3 regions of the Peteryoungia algae genome follow, and region 2 is predicted to be linked to each of the others. Evidence: predicted binding sites of a transcription regulator. Region 2 holds the regulator's gene; each other region holds the start of a gene.

Region 1 (5,271 bases), 2.2 Mb from region 2:
TCATGATCGGTTCCGCGAGCCGTCGTTCGGCCGACAGCAGCGGCAGATGGCGCCTGGGTGAGATCGGCTCACCCTCGCGTCCAAGGGCCTGGTCGAGGCGGAGCATCGGTTCCCGCCCGAAACGGCGGGTGATCGGCGGTCGCGGAGCCGCGAGAAGGTCACCAACCGTCTTCAGGCCGACACGGGCGAGATCCATCACTGTTTGGGATTGGAGCCGCAGAGCGACGGTCGGCAGGGGGGCGAGCGCTGCCGAGGACTCTGAGGCTGCAATATGCCTCGGGCCGCCAAAGCGGCTGCAGGCACGGGCCAGACCCGGCGTCGGACCAACCGAGATGCGGACGGCAAGGCCGAAGGCGGTCAGGCGGCGATCGACATCCTCGACCAGCCTTTCTTCGCCGCCGAAGAGATGCGCGCAGCCGGTGATATCAAGCATCAGGCCGTCGTCGCCGTCCAGCGCCACCAGCGGTGTATAACGGTCGCACCAGTCGGCGACGGCGCCGAGCAGTGCGCGGTCTGCGGCAGGATCCGCCTCCACCACATCGAGGCTCGGACAAATGGCACGGGCTTCCGCCAGTCCCTGGCCGGTCCGAAGGCCAAAGCTTTCCGCCGTTTCATCCAGTGCCGTGATGCGCATGGCATTGGCGATCCGGCCGGCACAGGCCAGCGGGGGAAGTTCAGGATGCGCGGTCGAGGCGTGGAGCAAACGCCAGGAGAGACCCCAGCGCCGCCTGGCGATGCGGTCGGTCGGAAGCTTTGGGAAAAAGAGCGACAGAATGCGGCGATCCGAGGCCGGATGGTTGGAACTGTTCGAAAAGGTGAAGGCGGCGGTCATCGGAATTCCACTCCAGAATGAGTTCGGGTGAGCCCGGGATGCGGGATTTCTCAGGGGTGATGCGAAAGACGGGAGACCCGATGCTGCCGCTTAGCAGGGATCCGTCGGCGAGATGGCGCGCCGCCGCCGGCGCGGGTTCGACAGACAGGCGAAGAAAAGCGCTGGAAGCCTCTTCCTCGCCGGCCTGGCGGAGGATCAGAAGCCTTCCACCGGTGGCACGCGCCTTGAGACTCAGGCGCCGGCTCTCGGTGAGGCCGAATTTCTTTGGATTGCCGTGCACTTCGAGAAGCACGGTGGAAAAGGCGCGCGAGGTGAGGGCTGCCTCGGCGAGCCACAACGCATCCTCGATGCGGCGCGGCAGGGCATGGACCAGTCCGGCAGTTGACATGCCGAAGTCGTGGAGGCCGGGTGCATAGGCAAGGCCGGCTTCGCGCACGACATGGGGGTCGGCGACCAAGAGCAGGCGCTGCCTTGCCTTCGCGTTCTTTTCCGCAGCCATGAGGGCAAGGGCCAGGCCGAAGCCGGCCACAGAGCCAGCCTGCTGTAACCGGAGACCCCTGAGTTCGACCAAAGTACCCGGGGCAAGGATTTCGTCCATCATGCCATCAAAGAGCCCCTGTCCCTCCAGCCTCTCCTCTGGTGTCGCTTCACCTGCCTCCGGGTGTAGGCCGGCTGTCAGGCGTGCGGCATGGTCCGGCTTTCCCTCGATCCGGGCAATTGCCTCTCGCAAGGCAAAAAGCGTCTCCCGCGCCTGAGGGCCCTCGCCCATGACGATCTCTCCTGATGAATTGTTCTCTATTTGTTCCTATGGATTCCAGAGCTTCGCGCGAGAGTCAACCCGATTCAAATGAGAATTTATTCCTCTGTTGAATTCACTCTCGAAATGCCGCTGCAAACATCCTATATCTGCGGTCAGTAAGGAGTATTCATGGCCCGCATAGACCAGAGCGAGGATTGGCATGAACGGCACGCCCCGACGATCAGCACGTTCGAGTCGCTGGCGATTGAGGCCTATGGCCACCTGCCGCAAGAATTCCGCGACCTGAGCAAGGATCTCATCATCGAGATCACCGACTTTCCGACGGATGAAGTGTTCGAAGACATGGCGCTCGAAACGCCTTTCGACCTTCTGGGCCTCTTCGAGGGTCAGGGTCTGTCCGAGCGATTTTCCATGGAAACGGGCACGATGCCGAACCGGATCACGCTCTATCGCCGGCCGATCCTCGACTATTGGGCCGAGAACGAGGAGACGCTGGGTGACATCATCACTCATGTGCTGATCCACGAAATCGGCCATCATTTCGGCCTGTCCGACGATGATATGGAGCGGATCGAGGAAAGCGCCGAAGAGGCTGCATCCGCCGAACGGTAAAATCGCGCCGTGATTCAGGGATGTTTGTGAATCGCCGCCACTACAGGCTCTATTTCTTTGCGGCTGATATTTCCCTGTGCGCCAGCGAAGCCATCTCAGGATCCCTGTGCAAAACGGGCTCGATAAGCTGCAGGGCTTGTGGAGAGGCGGGTGCGAAAATGGTGACGCAGCGTCGCCGGCGTGCCGAAGCCCGAGGCGACTGCAATGTCATCGAGCGACAGTCTTGCCTGCCGTTCCAGAAGGTCGCAGGCGTGGCGCAGCCTGCGGGCAAGCAGAAACTCCCCCGGGCTCGTACCGGTCGCGTCACGGAACCGGCGCTGGAATGTCCGTGTACTCATGCCGGCCCGTGCAGCCATTTCGGCGAGCGTCACCTCGCGCTGCAGATTGGCGTCGATCCAGCCGATCAGGGGGCTGAGCCGTTGACCCTCGCGCTCCTGCGGCACCGGCCTGACGATGAATTGTACCTGGCCGCCCTCCCGATGGGGGGGGACCACGAGGCGCCGGGCGACGCTGTTGGCCGCCTCTGCGCCAAAATCGCGGCGGACGACATGCAGGCAGAGATCAATGCCGGCCGCGCTTCCGGCGGCGGTCAGGATCTCACCCTCATCGACATAGAGCACATCCGGATCGAGGCGGATTTCGGGATGGCGTGCCGCAATCGCATCGGCATAGCGCCAATGCGTGGTGGCACGGCGACCGTCGAGCAGTCCGGTGGCGGCAAGCACTGCAACACCGGAGCAAAGTGACATCAGCCGGGCGCCTCGGCTATACGCGGCGCGCAAGGCCTGAAGCAGCGTCTTCGGGACAGGCTCGTCGATCCCACGCCAGCCGGGCACGACGATCAGATCCGCTTCTTCGAGGAGCGCCAACCCGCCGGTTGCCATCACGGTCAGTCCGCCGGCCGCGCGCAAAGGTCCGGCTTCGATGGCTGCCGTGGCATGACGATACCAGCCCTCCCCCATTTCGGGTCGCGCGAGGCCGAAGACTTCCGCGGCGACGCCGAATTCGAAGGTGCAGAGGCCATCATAGGCCAGCGTCACGACGCGTGGGCCGATGAGCGGCGAGATGGCGAAAGGCGAAGTCTGCCGCGGGTCTTCGGACAGAGGCGCATCGATCGACACGTCAGTTCCATACCCGTCTGCGTCGTTACCGCGATGATGTTGCGCCATTGGCGTGATCTTTACGCATGTTGTCATTCAAGCCAGTTTCATCGAAGCTGGCAAAAATGCAACGTTCTTTCATCGTTCGAATGAAAGGATGCTGCCATGTCGAGCCTTGTGAGTGAAATCCCCGCTGCCGAACCTGCCCTCGTTGCTGCGCACTATACTGCAAGGCTTTCCTTCGAGACCGATTGCTGGGATGTGCACGAATCCCTCAGCCGGGGTGATCCCGACTTCGTGCTGCTCGACGTGCGAGGGCCGAAGCTATTCGAAAAGTCCCATGTGCCTGCCGCAATCAACCTGCCGCATGGCAAGATGACCGAGCGGAAAATGGCGGAGTGGCCCGAGGATACGCTGTTCGTCGTCTATTGCGCCGGACCGCATTGCAACGGCACCGATCGGGCGGCGCTTCGGCTTGCGCGGTTGGGGCGCAGGGTCAAGGTGATGATCGGCGGTATGACCGGCTGGGCCGACGAAGGCTTCGAGTTCGCGAGCGGGGCGTGAGCGGACCGGAAGCTTCGTTTACCCTGCCAAATGGGCGAACTCTGCAACGACCTCTTCATAGACGCGCCGCTTGAACGGAACGATGAGGTCAGGCAAGTCCTCAATCGGCTTCCAGTCCCAGGCATCGAATTCCGCCTCGTGACCACCAGGCGGTGGGTTGATGGCGATCTCGCTTTCGTCGCCTTCAAAGCGGAAGGCGAACCAGCGCTGGGTCTGGCCGCGGAACTTGCCTTTCAGGCCGATGCCGATCAGTTCTGCAGGCAGGTCGTAATTGATCCAGCGGCTCGCCTCGGCCAGAAGCGAAACGGTCTTCATGCCGGTTTCCTCGTAGAGTTCGCGCATGGCGGCGGGCAGCGCATCTTCGCCGGGATCGATGCCGCCCTGGGGCATCTGCCAGAGTTGCGGTGATCCGTCATACTCGGAATTGCCTTGCGGAATGCGCCGGCCGGACCAGACCAGACCCTCCCGGTTCAGCACCATGATCCCGACACAGGGGCGATAGGGCAGATCCTCGGCCTTAACCATGGGCTTCGTCGATACGGGGTCGGTCATGCGGTCCTCAGGGTCTGTTTTCATTGGCCAATGCTGAAACGCCGACAAATTCTATGCCGCGGGCAACGGCTTCGTCCCGCCATTCGCTGACAGCTGAAATCGTCTCGTCAAAGGCGGCGCCGACCCCGACGGCCTGGCCGTTGCGCCGGGCAATGCGTTCCAGCTCGTCGAGCTTGGCCAGGATCGCCCGGCGATCGACCTGCGCGTCGATCATGACGTCGGCATAGGCATGTGGGATGCCGATTGCCTTGGCGAAATCGCCGGACAGGGAGCGTGCCGTGGAGCCGTCATCGAGGAACATCAGTCCACGTTCGCCAATATCGCGCATGACAGGGTCCATGGCCTTGTCATCGGCCAGGAACCGGGCGCCCATGTAGTTCATGATGCCGGTGTAATTGGTGATCTGCGCCATGGCCTGATGGAGGTTGGCGAGATTGCTCGTCGCCGCCTTTTCGGCGAGCAGCGTGCCGCGTCCCGGATCCATGGCGGGATAATCGAAAGGTTCCATCGGCACCTGCAGGACGATTTCGTGTCCCTTGCGGCGGGCCTCCTGCATCCAGCGCTGCAAGCTGTTGCCGGTCGCGGCGAAAGCGAGCGTGATGTCCTCCGGCAGGTCGCGAATGGCTTTCTGGCTGCCTGTCTGGCTGAGGCCGATGCCGCCGATGACGATTGCAATGCGGGTGCCGCGTGCGCCTGACCATGGACGGGCGTAGAAGTCGACGGGGCGGAGACCGGAAGCGGAGACGGTGGGAAGTCCACCCGCGTCCGTCATTTCGATCAGCTCCTCGTTGGGCTGGCCGGCCAGACGCGGATCCTGGGTGGGGCTCGAGCCGATGACAACAGGGCCCTTG
Region 2 (5,271 bases):
TCCGCGACTATGTTCGCGAGCGCCTCATGGAGGAGATCAGTTACGGGCATTTCTTCCACTTTGTCCCGGTGTGCCTCGGTGCCGGCGCTGCAATCTGGTTTTCTTTGTCGAGTCCACCCTTGGCGCCGGTCCTTGCTCCGCTTGTGCTTGCTCTCCTGTTTGCGCTGTCGCGATCGGCGCGGGACACGGCGTCAAATCTGATTCTCTGGAGCGCCTGCCTTGCTGTCGTCGGCATGCTGCTTGCGGAGTGGGAGGCGAGGCGCGTTTCGACCGTCATCATCGACCAGCCGCTCGTCACCACCGTGACTGGTATCGTCGAGCGCAGGGAGCAAGGCGCGGCCGGCGAGTGGCGCTATACGCTGAGGCTGACGGGGACGGTGGAGCCTACCGTGCGGCGGCCGCCTGAAAGGGTCACTCTGCTGGCACGCAGCAAACATGCACCGGCTGCGATCGGCGACTGGCTCAGCGGGCGGGCGCGGCTCTCGCCACCGTCGGGTCCCGCCTTGCCCGGTCTGAACGACTTTGCCTTTCAAAGCTATTTCTCCGGCATCGGCGCTGTCGGTTTCTTTCTCGGTCCGCCTCAGGCGAAACTGGCCGGAGAGGATAATGGAGCCGGGTTGGTCGCGCGCTTCGATGCGGCATTGTTCTCCCTGCGGGACCGGATCTCGAATCGCATCCGCTCCGTCATTCCAGGCGATCCTGGCGCCTTTGCCGCCTCGATCATCACGGGAGAGCGTCGCTCCATGTCGACCGCGGCGACCGAGGCGCTTCGGGCTTCGGGCCTTGCCCATATCACCGCAATCTCGGGTCTCAACATGGCCCTCGCCGCCGGCATATTTTTCGTCGGCCTGCGCGGTCTGCTCAGCCTCGTGCCGGCGCTGGCCGAGCGATATCCGATCAAGAAGATCGCGGCTGCGGGCGCGTTGATTGCCACGACCGGCTATGTGCTCATTTCCGGCTATCAGGTCTCTGCGCTGCGTGCCTATCTGATGACCGCCATCATGCTGGCTGCAGTTCTCTTCGACCGTCCGGCCGTCAGCCTGCGCAACCTGGCCCTGGCTGCAACAGCCATTCTTGTCGTACAGCCTTCAGCTGTGATGGGGCCGAGTTTCCAGATGTCCTTTGCGGCCACTGCAGGCCTGATCGCCGGCTATGCCGGCTGGCGCTCCAGGCCACGGGCCATGCTGCCGCCGATGCGGTCACTCGGCCTGCGCGTTGCTGCGGGCGGCGGAAAACTCATCGGCGGTACTCTGGCGACATCCCTGATCGGCGGACTGGCCACCGCAATCTTTGCCATCACCCATTTTCACCGCCTGTCGACCCATGGACTTGAAGCCAACCTCGCCGCCATGCCGCTGATTTCGCTGGTGGTCATGCCGGCAGGCTTCATTGCCATGCTGCTCATGCCCTTCGGCCTTGATGCACCCTTCTTCTGGATCATGGGGCAGGGGCTCGAACTGGTTCTGCATGTCGCCTACATGGTTGCCGGCTGGGGTGGAGGTTACGTCTTTCCGCGCCTACCCGGCTGGTTCATGCTCGGAACGATCACCGGCATGCTCCTGCTGACGCTGTTTCGCAGCAGTCTCAGACATGCAGGAACCGTCCTGATCGCGGTGACGCTCGTTGCGACATGGCTTGGGCCGAGACAGGAACCCGGTGAACTGATGATCAGCGAGGATGCGAGACTAGTGGCGCTCTGGAGCGGTGACGGCGCCGCACGGACCCTCGCTATCAACCGAACTCGGCCGCCGGCCTTCATCTTCGATCAATGGCGACCGGTGCTGGATGTCGAGACGACGATGCCGCCCCAAATGCTTACGATTGGCGAATTGCCAGCGCCACCTGACTGGCGAACCGGAGAGACCTGGAGCGCAGCGCAGCGATCGGCTGCTGCAACGCTTCTCGATCAATTGACCAAATCTGCCAGGATGGACCGGTTCACCTGCATCAAGCAGGCCTGTGTCGCCCGGATGGACACGGGGAAATTGCTGATGACCCTCGACCGTCCCGACCTGGTCGGGGTTGGCTGCGACCTTGCCGATGTCGTCGTTCTGGCGGCTCGCACGCGATTGACCGCCTGCCGCTCGGGTGCGGCGCTTCTGTCGCAAAGCAGCCTCAGGGCCACCGGCGCTGTCGAAATTTCCGGCCTTGCAGACGCGCCGCAGCACCTGGTGATCAGAACATCTTTCGAGGGGAAGCCGAGACCGTGGACGCAACACCGCCTCTACGACTGGCGCACGGCATCGGCGGCAGACGAACACACCATCCCCCAAGCATCAGAAAGCCGGACAACGGCGCAACAACTGTCGCCGACAGCTGACGCTCAGTGATACCGGCGGATGAGGCCGACCAGCTTGCCCTGGATCTTGACCCGATCCGGCGGGAAGATTCGCGTTTCATAGGCCGGATTGGCGGCCTCCAGCGCGATCGACGCGCCACGCCGGCGGAACCGCTTCAATGTTGCTTCCTCGTCGTCGACGAGCGCCACGATGATGTCCCCCGGATTGGCGTTGGACGCATTGCGGATGATGACGGTATCACCGTCGAGGATCCCGGCTTCGATCATCGAATCGCCCTTCACCTCGAGGGCGTAGTGATCACCGGAGCCGATCATCTCGGCCGGCACGGTAATGTCATGCGTATTGTTCTGGATTGCAGAGATCGGTACGCCAGCCGCGATACGGCCCATGACGGGAACCGAGATGGAAGAACTCCTGTCTTCAACCGGCTGCTTGGTGAGTGTTGGCGCTGGCGGTGCCTTGCCAAGACTGCCTTCGATCACGCTCGGGGCAAAACCGCGACGGGGCTGCATGCTCGGAGAATAGGCTTCCGGCAGTTTGATAACCTCAAGGGCGCGAGCTCGATTCGGCAACCGGCGGATGAAGCCGCGTTCCTCGAGCGCCGTGATCAGCCGATGGATGCCGGATTTCGATGCGAGATCCAGCGCGTCCTTCATCTCGTCGAAGGAAGGCGGGACGCCCGATTCTTTCATCCGCTCGTGGATGAAGAGAAGCAGTTCCTGTTGCTTGCGCGTCAGCATATGCGGTGCCCCTAAGGTGAAACAAATACAGAACAGACACTATCTGTTCCATTTGTGTTCCGCAAGGGGATAAATTTTCGTGAAGAGCCGGTGAGAAAATGCGATGGCCTGATGTGCAGGTCTTGAAACAGTCCGATTTTGTACCGCTGCAATGCAAAGAGCGGATACTTTCAAAGCCCAGCGGACCTTTCTCGGGGAATAAGACGAATGCTCAAGGACATTGAAAATCTCGTTTTGGGGAAGACGCAAGCCGATCTGTCTTCTGCGGAAAAGAAGGTGCTGAAGCGGGCTCGGGAGCGCCGCACGGTTTCGACCAACGCCGGCGAGGAATTCCTGGCCCATGCGACCGTCGGTCAACGATTGGCAGACGGCATTGCGAGGGTGGGTGGCTCCTGGGGCTTCATCATCGCCTTCATGGTGCTCTTCGTAGCCTGGGTGGTTCTCAACACCGTGGTTCTGGCGACCCGCTCCCTCGACCCTTATCCGTTCATCTTCCTCAACCTTCTCCTGTCCATGCTGGCCGCGATCCAGGCCCCGATCATCATGATGAGCCAGAACCGCCAGGCCGAGCGCGATCGGTTCATGGCGGCAAAGGATTATGAGATCAACCTCAAGGCAGAGATCGAGGTTTTGGCCCTTCATCACAAGATCGACGAACAGGTACTCAAGGAATTGCGCGAAGCGCGGCAGCAAATCGACGCATTGCGCCAGACGCTCGAAACCCTTTCAATCCAGCCGCGCAATTCCCAAATCTGACGCAGAACTCGAGAGAAATATGTCCAATCCCATCACGTCCCCCCGCGCCATCGATCATCTCGTCCTCCCGGTCGTGGATCTCGAAACCTCCCGCGATCGGATGAGCCGCCTCGGCTTCACGGTTGCGGCCGATGCCCGCCATCCATTTGGGACCGAGAACGCCTGCGTCTTTTTTGCAGATGATACCTATCTGGAGCCCCTGGCCGTCGGCAGCCGAGAAGGCTGCCTTGAGGCTGCACGCATCGGCAATGTGTTTGTCGCACGCGATCTCGCCTTCCGCTTTCGCCGTGGCGAAGGCCTCTCGGCCATCGTCGTGAAGACGGACGATGCAACTGCAGATGATAGACGGTATCGCGATGAGGGACAGAGCGGCGGGCCCGTTCTCGAATTTTCGCGGCAGTTCCGATTCCCTGATGGGCGATCGGCGGAGGGGGCTTTCCGGCTCGCCTTTGCAGCCGACCTGCGTTCGCCTGATTTCTTCGGCTTCGCCTGTGAACGCGTAAATCCGATACCGGCGGATCGCGGTGACTTGGTCGTGCACGCCAATGGTGCCGCCGGTCTTCGGCGAATCGTCCTGGTCGAGGAAAATCCGAGTGATTTCCAGTATCTGCTGGAAATGGTGCTCGATCAGCGCGACGTCACGGCGCATTCCTTCGGCATGGCGATCGAGGCATCCAATGCCTCGGTTGACGTCCTGACCTCCGAAGGGTGTTCGGCCCATTACGGTCTGGATTCCAGGCATCTGGAACGCGGTCTCCTGGGCGCGGCCGTGGTGGTCGCCGTCGCCGATCTCGGCGTGACAGAAGCCTGCCTCGCTGCTAATGGCGTCGGCTATCACAAAACGGGCGCGCGGCTGGTTGTCGCGCCGGAAAAGGGCCAGGGCGTCACCTTTGCCTTCGAGGAGTTGAAATGAGCATTTCTCCCAATTCGGAAGTCGTGGTTGGCGAAGGCGCCGGCAAGGCTGTCTTCTCACAAAAAATCCGCTTCGCCTTGATCGCCGGCCCCTGCCAGATGGAAAGCCGTGACCATGCCTTCATGATCGCGGGGCAACTCGTCGAGTTGTGCCGCGAACTCGGGCTCGGGCTCGTCTACAAATCCTCTTACGACAAGGCGAACCGCACCTCGTTGTCTGCCGAGCGCGGCATCGGCCTGGAAACGGCGATGGAAGTCTTTGCCGACATCAAGAAGGAATTCGGTGTGCCCGTCCTCACCGACATCCACACGGAAGAGCAGTGCGCGGCCGTCGCGCCGACTGTGGATGTCCTGCAGATCCCCGCCTTCCTCTGCCGGCAGACGGATCTGCTTGTTGCCGCCGCCAAGACCGGCCGCGCGATCAATGTGAAGAAGGGACAGTTCCTGGCCCCTTGGGACATGAAGAACGTGCTGAACAAGATCACCGGTTCCGGCAATCCGAACGTGCTGCTTTGCGAACGCGGCGCGTCCTTCGGCTACAATACGCTCGTCTCCGACATGCG
Region 3 (5,271 bases), 350 kb from region 2:
CCAGCAGTTCGAAGATGTTGTTGGCCTGCGGCTTGGAGACGCCATTCTTCATTGCGCCGTCGACGAAGCGGGCGGACTGCTGGTCCATCTCCGCCTTGATCTTCTTGCCCATGGCGCGACGCAGAAGGTCGGCTTCGCCGAGCGAATAACCCGACAGGACCTGCGCGATCTGCATGACCTGTTCCTGATAGACGATGACGCCCTGGGTTTCCTTCAGCAGATAGTCGATCTTCGGATGGATCGAGGCGACTTCCTCCTCGCCATGCTTGCGGGCATTGTAGACGGGGATATTTTCCATCGGTCCCGGCCGATAGAGCGCCACGAGGGCGATGATGTCCTCGATACAGTCGGGGCGCATGCCGATCAGGGCCTTGCGCATGCCGGCACTTTCCACCTGGAAGACGCCGACCGTTTCGCCGCGCGAGAGCATGTCATAGGTCTTGACGTCATCGAGCGGAATGGCCGCCAAATCGACCTTGTGGCCGCGCTGTTCCTGGACGAAATCGACCGCCGTCTTCAAAACCGTGAGCGTCTTCAAGCCGAGGAAGTCGAACTTCACCAGGCCCGCCTGCTCGACCCACTTCATGTTGAACTGGGTGACCGGCATGTCGGAGCGGGGATCGCGATACATCGGCACCAGCTTCGACAACGGGCGGTCCCCGATGACGATACCGGCGGCATGGGTAGAGGCGTGGCGATAGAGGCCTTCGATCTTCTGGGCGATTTCGAGCAGACGGGCGACGACAGGCTCTTCGGCAGCCGCCTCCTGCAGCTTGGGTTCCTCCTCGATCGCCTTGGAGAGTGGCGTTGGATTGGCCGGATTGTTCGGCACCAGCTTGCAGATCTTGTCGACCTGGCCATAGGACATTTCGAGCACCCGACCGACGTCGCGCAGGGCCGCACGAGCCTGCAGCGATCCGAAGGTGATGATCTGCCCCACCTGTTCGCGGCCGTATTTCTTCTGCACGTAGCGAATGACCTCTTCGCGGCGCTCCTGGCAGAAGTCGATATCGAAGTCGGGCATCGAGACGCGTTCCGGATTGAGGAAGCGTTCGAAAAGGAGCGAGAAACGCAAGGGGTCGACGTCGGTGATGGTCAGCGCGTAGGCGACCAGCGAGCCTGCACCGGAACCACGGCCCGGGCCAACGGGGATGTCATGCTGCTTTGCCCATTTGATGAAGTCGGCAACGATCAGGAAGTAGCCGGGGAATTTCATCCGCTCGATGACGGAGAGCTCGAATTCGAGCCGATCTCGATATTCCTGCTCTTCATAGCCAGGCGCCATGCCGAGGGCGGCGAGACGATGATCGAGCCCCTCCTCCGCCTGCCGACGCAGTTCCAGCGCTTCCTCGCGCTCGGCCTCTTCCGGATCGTCGCTGCCGCCGGTAAAGCGCGGCAGGATGGGCTTGCGGGTGTCGAGCACGAAGGAGCAGCGGCGCGCGATCTCCACCGAGTTTTCGAGCGCCTCCGGCAGATCGGCGAAGAGCTTCATCATGTCTGCCCGGCTCTTCAGATAGTGGTCCGGGGTCAGGCGGAAGCGGTCGTCGTTGGAGACAATGGCGTTGTGTGCCACAGCCATCAATGCGTCATGCGCGTCGTAGTCGTCGCGCGCCGGGAAGAAGGCCTCATTCGTCGCGACCAGCGGAATGTCATGCTCATAGGCGAGCTGGACCATGCGGCGCTCGTGGGTGCGATCATATTCGCCATGCCGCTGCAGCTCGACATAGAGGCGATCGCCGAAGAGGCGCTTCAGGGACAGGAGGCGGCTTTCGCCTTGCGCCTTGTGGCCATCCTTGAGCATACGGTCCACCGGCCCGCCGCCTGCGCCCGTCAGCACGATCAGGCCTTCGGTGCCGGTCTCCTCGAACCAGGAGAGTTTGACATGTGTCGGCTGACCGGCATCGCCGCCAAGATAGGCACGGCTGACCAGGTCCACGAGCCGCTCGTAACCGTCGGCATCCGATGCCAGGACGACAACGGCTGGCAGATCCGGCATGTGGCCGTTACCGCCGCGCTTCTCGCCGGTGGAATCTTCCATGTCGATCGACAGCTGACAGCCGATGATCGGCTGGATGCCATCTCCGAGCGCCTTTTGCGAAAATTCGAGCGCGACGAAAAGATTGTTGGTGTCGGTCACCGCGATTGCCGGCTGGTCGTCGGCGACGGCCTTGCCCAGGATCTTCTTCAGCGGCAGCGCGCCTTCGAGAAGCGAATAGGCCGAATGCACCCGCAAGTGCACAAAACCCGGGCCATTGCCCGCTTCACCGGACGCTTCCGTTCCGAGGCTGTCCTCGCCCATACCGCTTCATCCCTGACAATCTGAATCGGACGGGATTTTCGGCTTTTGCGGTTGCGAAGTCCAGAACGAAGTCGGGCGGCAAGGCTTTCCTCACCAGCTTTGCCGCCCGAAGAATGTCAGAGCGCCATCATCAGCAAGGTCATGCTGGATACAAACACAGCCATCGAGGCAAATGCAGCAACGTCACGAAGAATTTCGGTCATTTCTGTCTCCTTGTCCCTTTATGTTTGTATTTTGTTCTACTCTTGTTCCCATGTCAACCCAAAATGACCGCAGCCCCGGCGGAACAAATCCACCGGGGTTCAACAAGGTTCAGACGTGAAGGGTGAGGTCAGACCTCGAGTGGGACGACCTTGCCGTCCACCAGCGTCACACAGCGGTCCATACGCCGGGCGATGTCATGATTGTGGGTCGCAATCATCGCCGAGAGGCCCGACTGGCGGACCAGTGCCTCGAGGGCAGAGAAGACATAGCTTGCAGTCTCGGGGTCGAGATTGCCTGTCGGCTCATCGGCAAGCAGAACAAGCGGTGCATTGGCGACGGCACGGGCGATCGCCACGCGCTGCTGTTCACCGCCGGAGAGTTCGGCCGGGCGATGGTCAGCGCGATGGCCGACGCGCATGTAGTCGAGCAGTTGCTTGGCGCGCTCTGCCGCTTCCGGCTTGGCAAGACCGGCAATCAGCTGGGGCATCATCACGTTTTCAAGGGCGGAAAATTCCGGCAGAAGGTGATGGAACTGGTAGACGAAGCCGACCGACTTGCGGCGGATCGCGGTGCGTTCCTCGTCGCCGAGCTCCTGGCAGGCAACGCCGCCCACCGTCACTTCGCCGCCATCTGGATGTTCCAGCAGGCCGGCAACATGCAGCAGCGTCGACTTGCCCGTGCCCGAAGGCGCGACCAGTGCGACAGTCTCGCCGGTGCGCAGGGTGAAGTCGGCGCCTTTCAGGATCGAGAGTACAGTCTCGCCCTGACCATAGTGGCGGTCGATGCCGGCAAGCGAGAGAACCACGTCTTTTGCCATGGGTTTCGGCATCCTCATTCGTAACGCAGGGCCTGGACGGGATCCAGACGCGAGGCCCGCCAGGCCGGGAAGATTGTCGCCATGAAAGACAGGCTGAGCGCCATGACGACCACTGAGATCGTCTCGCTCATGTTCATGTCGGCCGGCAACTGGCTCAGGAAATAGAGTTCCGGATCAAACAGCACTGTGCCGGAGACCCAGGAGAAGAACTGGCGAATGCTCTCGATGTTGAGACAGACGACAACACCGAGGGCGACGCCGGCCATCGTCCCGACGGTGCCGATCGCGGCCCCCGTCATGAAGAAGATCCGCATGATGGCCCCTGATGTCGCGCCCATGGTACGCAGGATGGCGATGTCGCTTGCCTTGTCCTTCACCAGCATGATCAGGCCGGAAATGATGTTGAGGGCGGCCACGAGAACGATCAGCGTCAGGATCATGAACATGACGTTGCGCTCGACCTGAAGGGCCGAGAAGAAGGTCTGGTTGCGCTGGCGCCAGTCGGTCAGGAAGATCTGGCGGCCGGCAGCCTCCTCGATCAGCGGGCGCAGTTCGTCCACGGCATCGGGGTCAGCGATGAAGAGTTCGATGGACTGAACGATGCCTTCGACGTTGAAATAGAGCTGCGATTCCTCGAGCGGCATGTAGATGATCGAGGCGTCATATTCCGACATGCCGATCTCAAAGATGCCCGAGACGGGATAGGATTTGACGCGCGGATTGACGCCGAGCGGCGTCACGTCACCTTCCGGGGAAACCAGCGTGATCGTATCACCTGCGGCCAGACCCAACTGGGCCGCCATGCGCGAGCCGATCAGCACGCCCTGCCCCGTGGCGAAACCGACCATATCGCCGGATCGGATATTGGACGAGACGACCGAGAGCTTGGTGAGGTCATCCGGGCGGATGCCGCGTACCAGCGCACCGGTGCCGGCGCCTTCGCGGCCCGAGGCCAGCGTCTGGCCCTCGACCAGCGGCAGCGCCATGGTAACGCCGGGCACGGCGGCAAAGCGTTCTGCAAGACCGGCATAGTCGCTCAGCGGCTGGTCGACCGCCTGGACGATCATGTGGCCGTTGATGCCGAGAATGCGCGAAACAAGTTCGGTGCGGAAACCGTTCATCACCGCCATGACGATGATCAGCGTTGCAACGCCGAGCATGATGCCGATGAAGGAGAAGCCGGCGATCACGGAAATGAAAGCTTCCTTGCGCCGGGCGCGCAGGTAACGCCACGCCACCATGCGCTCGAAGCCGGAAAAGGCCTTGGCGGATGCCGCCTTGCCGGGTGCTGCCGTTTCGTTGCCAGCGGCCGTGGTCGCCATGGTCTCTCCTTGCATCGGGATCGCGATCTCGGTCACCCACCTCGTGTCGGCTGAGGCTGATGCCTCAGGCCGTCAGCTTGTTGATCGCCGCCTCGATGGTCAGGGTCTCGCGAGCGCCGGTCTTGCGATCCTTGAGCTCGACCTCGCCAGCTGCGACAGCCCGTGGGCCCGCGATCACCTGGACCGGAACGCCGATCAGATCGGCGGTCGCGAATTTCGTGCCGGCGCGATCGTCGGTATCGTCATAGAGCACATCCTTGCCGGCGTTCTGCAAAGCGGCATAAAGACGTTCGCAGGTCGAATCGCAGGCCTCGTCGCCGGCCTTCATGTTGATGACAACGGCATCAAAGGGCGCGACCGAGGCCGGCCAGATGATTCCGTTCTCGTCATGCGAGGCCTCGATGATGGCGGGAACAAGGCGCGTCGGGCCGATGCCGTATGAGCCCATGTGGACAAGGTGTTCCTTGCCGTCGGGACCTTGAACCTTGGCGCCCATCGGTTCGGAGTATTTGGTCCCGAAATAGAAGATGTGGCCAACCTCGATGCCGCGGGCTGACAGGCGATCGGCGTCTGAAATCGTGTCGAAGGCTGCCTCGTCATGCATTTCCGAGGTCGCGGCATAGACAGAG

The links. The regulator LexA, encoded in region 2, represses DNA repair genes until DNA is damaged. The targets are predictions, from matches to a motif close to TGTTCNNNNTGTGTTCNG.
Region 1: QTL56_RS14515 (ImuA family protein) is a predicted target of LexA. The motif match lies at 1,622-1,639, and genes of this name have one in related genera.
Region 3: dnaE (DNA polymerase III subunit alpha) is a predicted target of LexA. The motif match lies at 2,535-2,552, and genes of this name have one in related genera.

The regions. Positions count from the first base shown of each region.
Region 1 covers NZ_CP128477.1:3,053,849-3,059,119, reverse strand. Annotated here, with positions in the region: gene QTL56_RS14520 (Y-family DNA polymerase) at 1-634, opposite strand, end outside; gene QTL56_RS14515 (ImuA family protein) at 675-1,601, opposite strand; gene QTL56_RS14510 (metallopeptidase family protein) at 1,761-2,204, shown strand; gene ftrA (transcriptional regulator FtrA) at 2,300-3,373, opposite strand; gene QTL56_RS14500 (rhodanese-like domain-containing protein) at 3,470-3,868, shown strand; gene QTL56_RS14495 (RNA pyrophosphohydrolase) at 3,887-4,420, opposite strand; gene QTL56_RS14490 (divergent polysaccharide deacetylase family protein) at 4,428-5,271, opposite strand, start outside.
Region 2 covers NZ_CP128477.1:861,728-866,998, forward strand. Annotated here, with positions in the region: gene QTL56_RS04435 (ComEC/Rec2 family competence protein) at 120-2,330, shown strand; gene lexA (transcriptional repressor LexA) at 2,324-3,040, opposite strand; gene QTL56_RS04445 (DUF1003 domain-containing protein) at 3,248-3,796, shown strand; gene QTL56_RS04450 (VOC family protein) at 3,816-4,709, shown strand; gene kdsA (3-deoxy-8-phosphooctulonate synthase) at 4,706-5,271, shown strand, end outside.
Region 3 covers NZ_CP128477.1:510,841-516,111, reverse strand. Annotated here, with positions in the region: gene dnaE (DNA polymerase III subunit alpha) at 1-2,299, opposite strand, end outside; gene QTL56_RS02620 (ABC transporter ATP-binding protein) at 2,631-3,320, opposite strand; gene QTL56_RS02615 (lipoprotein-releasing ABC transporter permease subunit) at 3,335-4,642, opposite strand; gene proS (proline--tRNA ligase) at 4,707-5,271, opposite strand, start outside.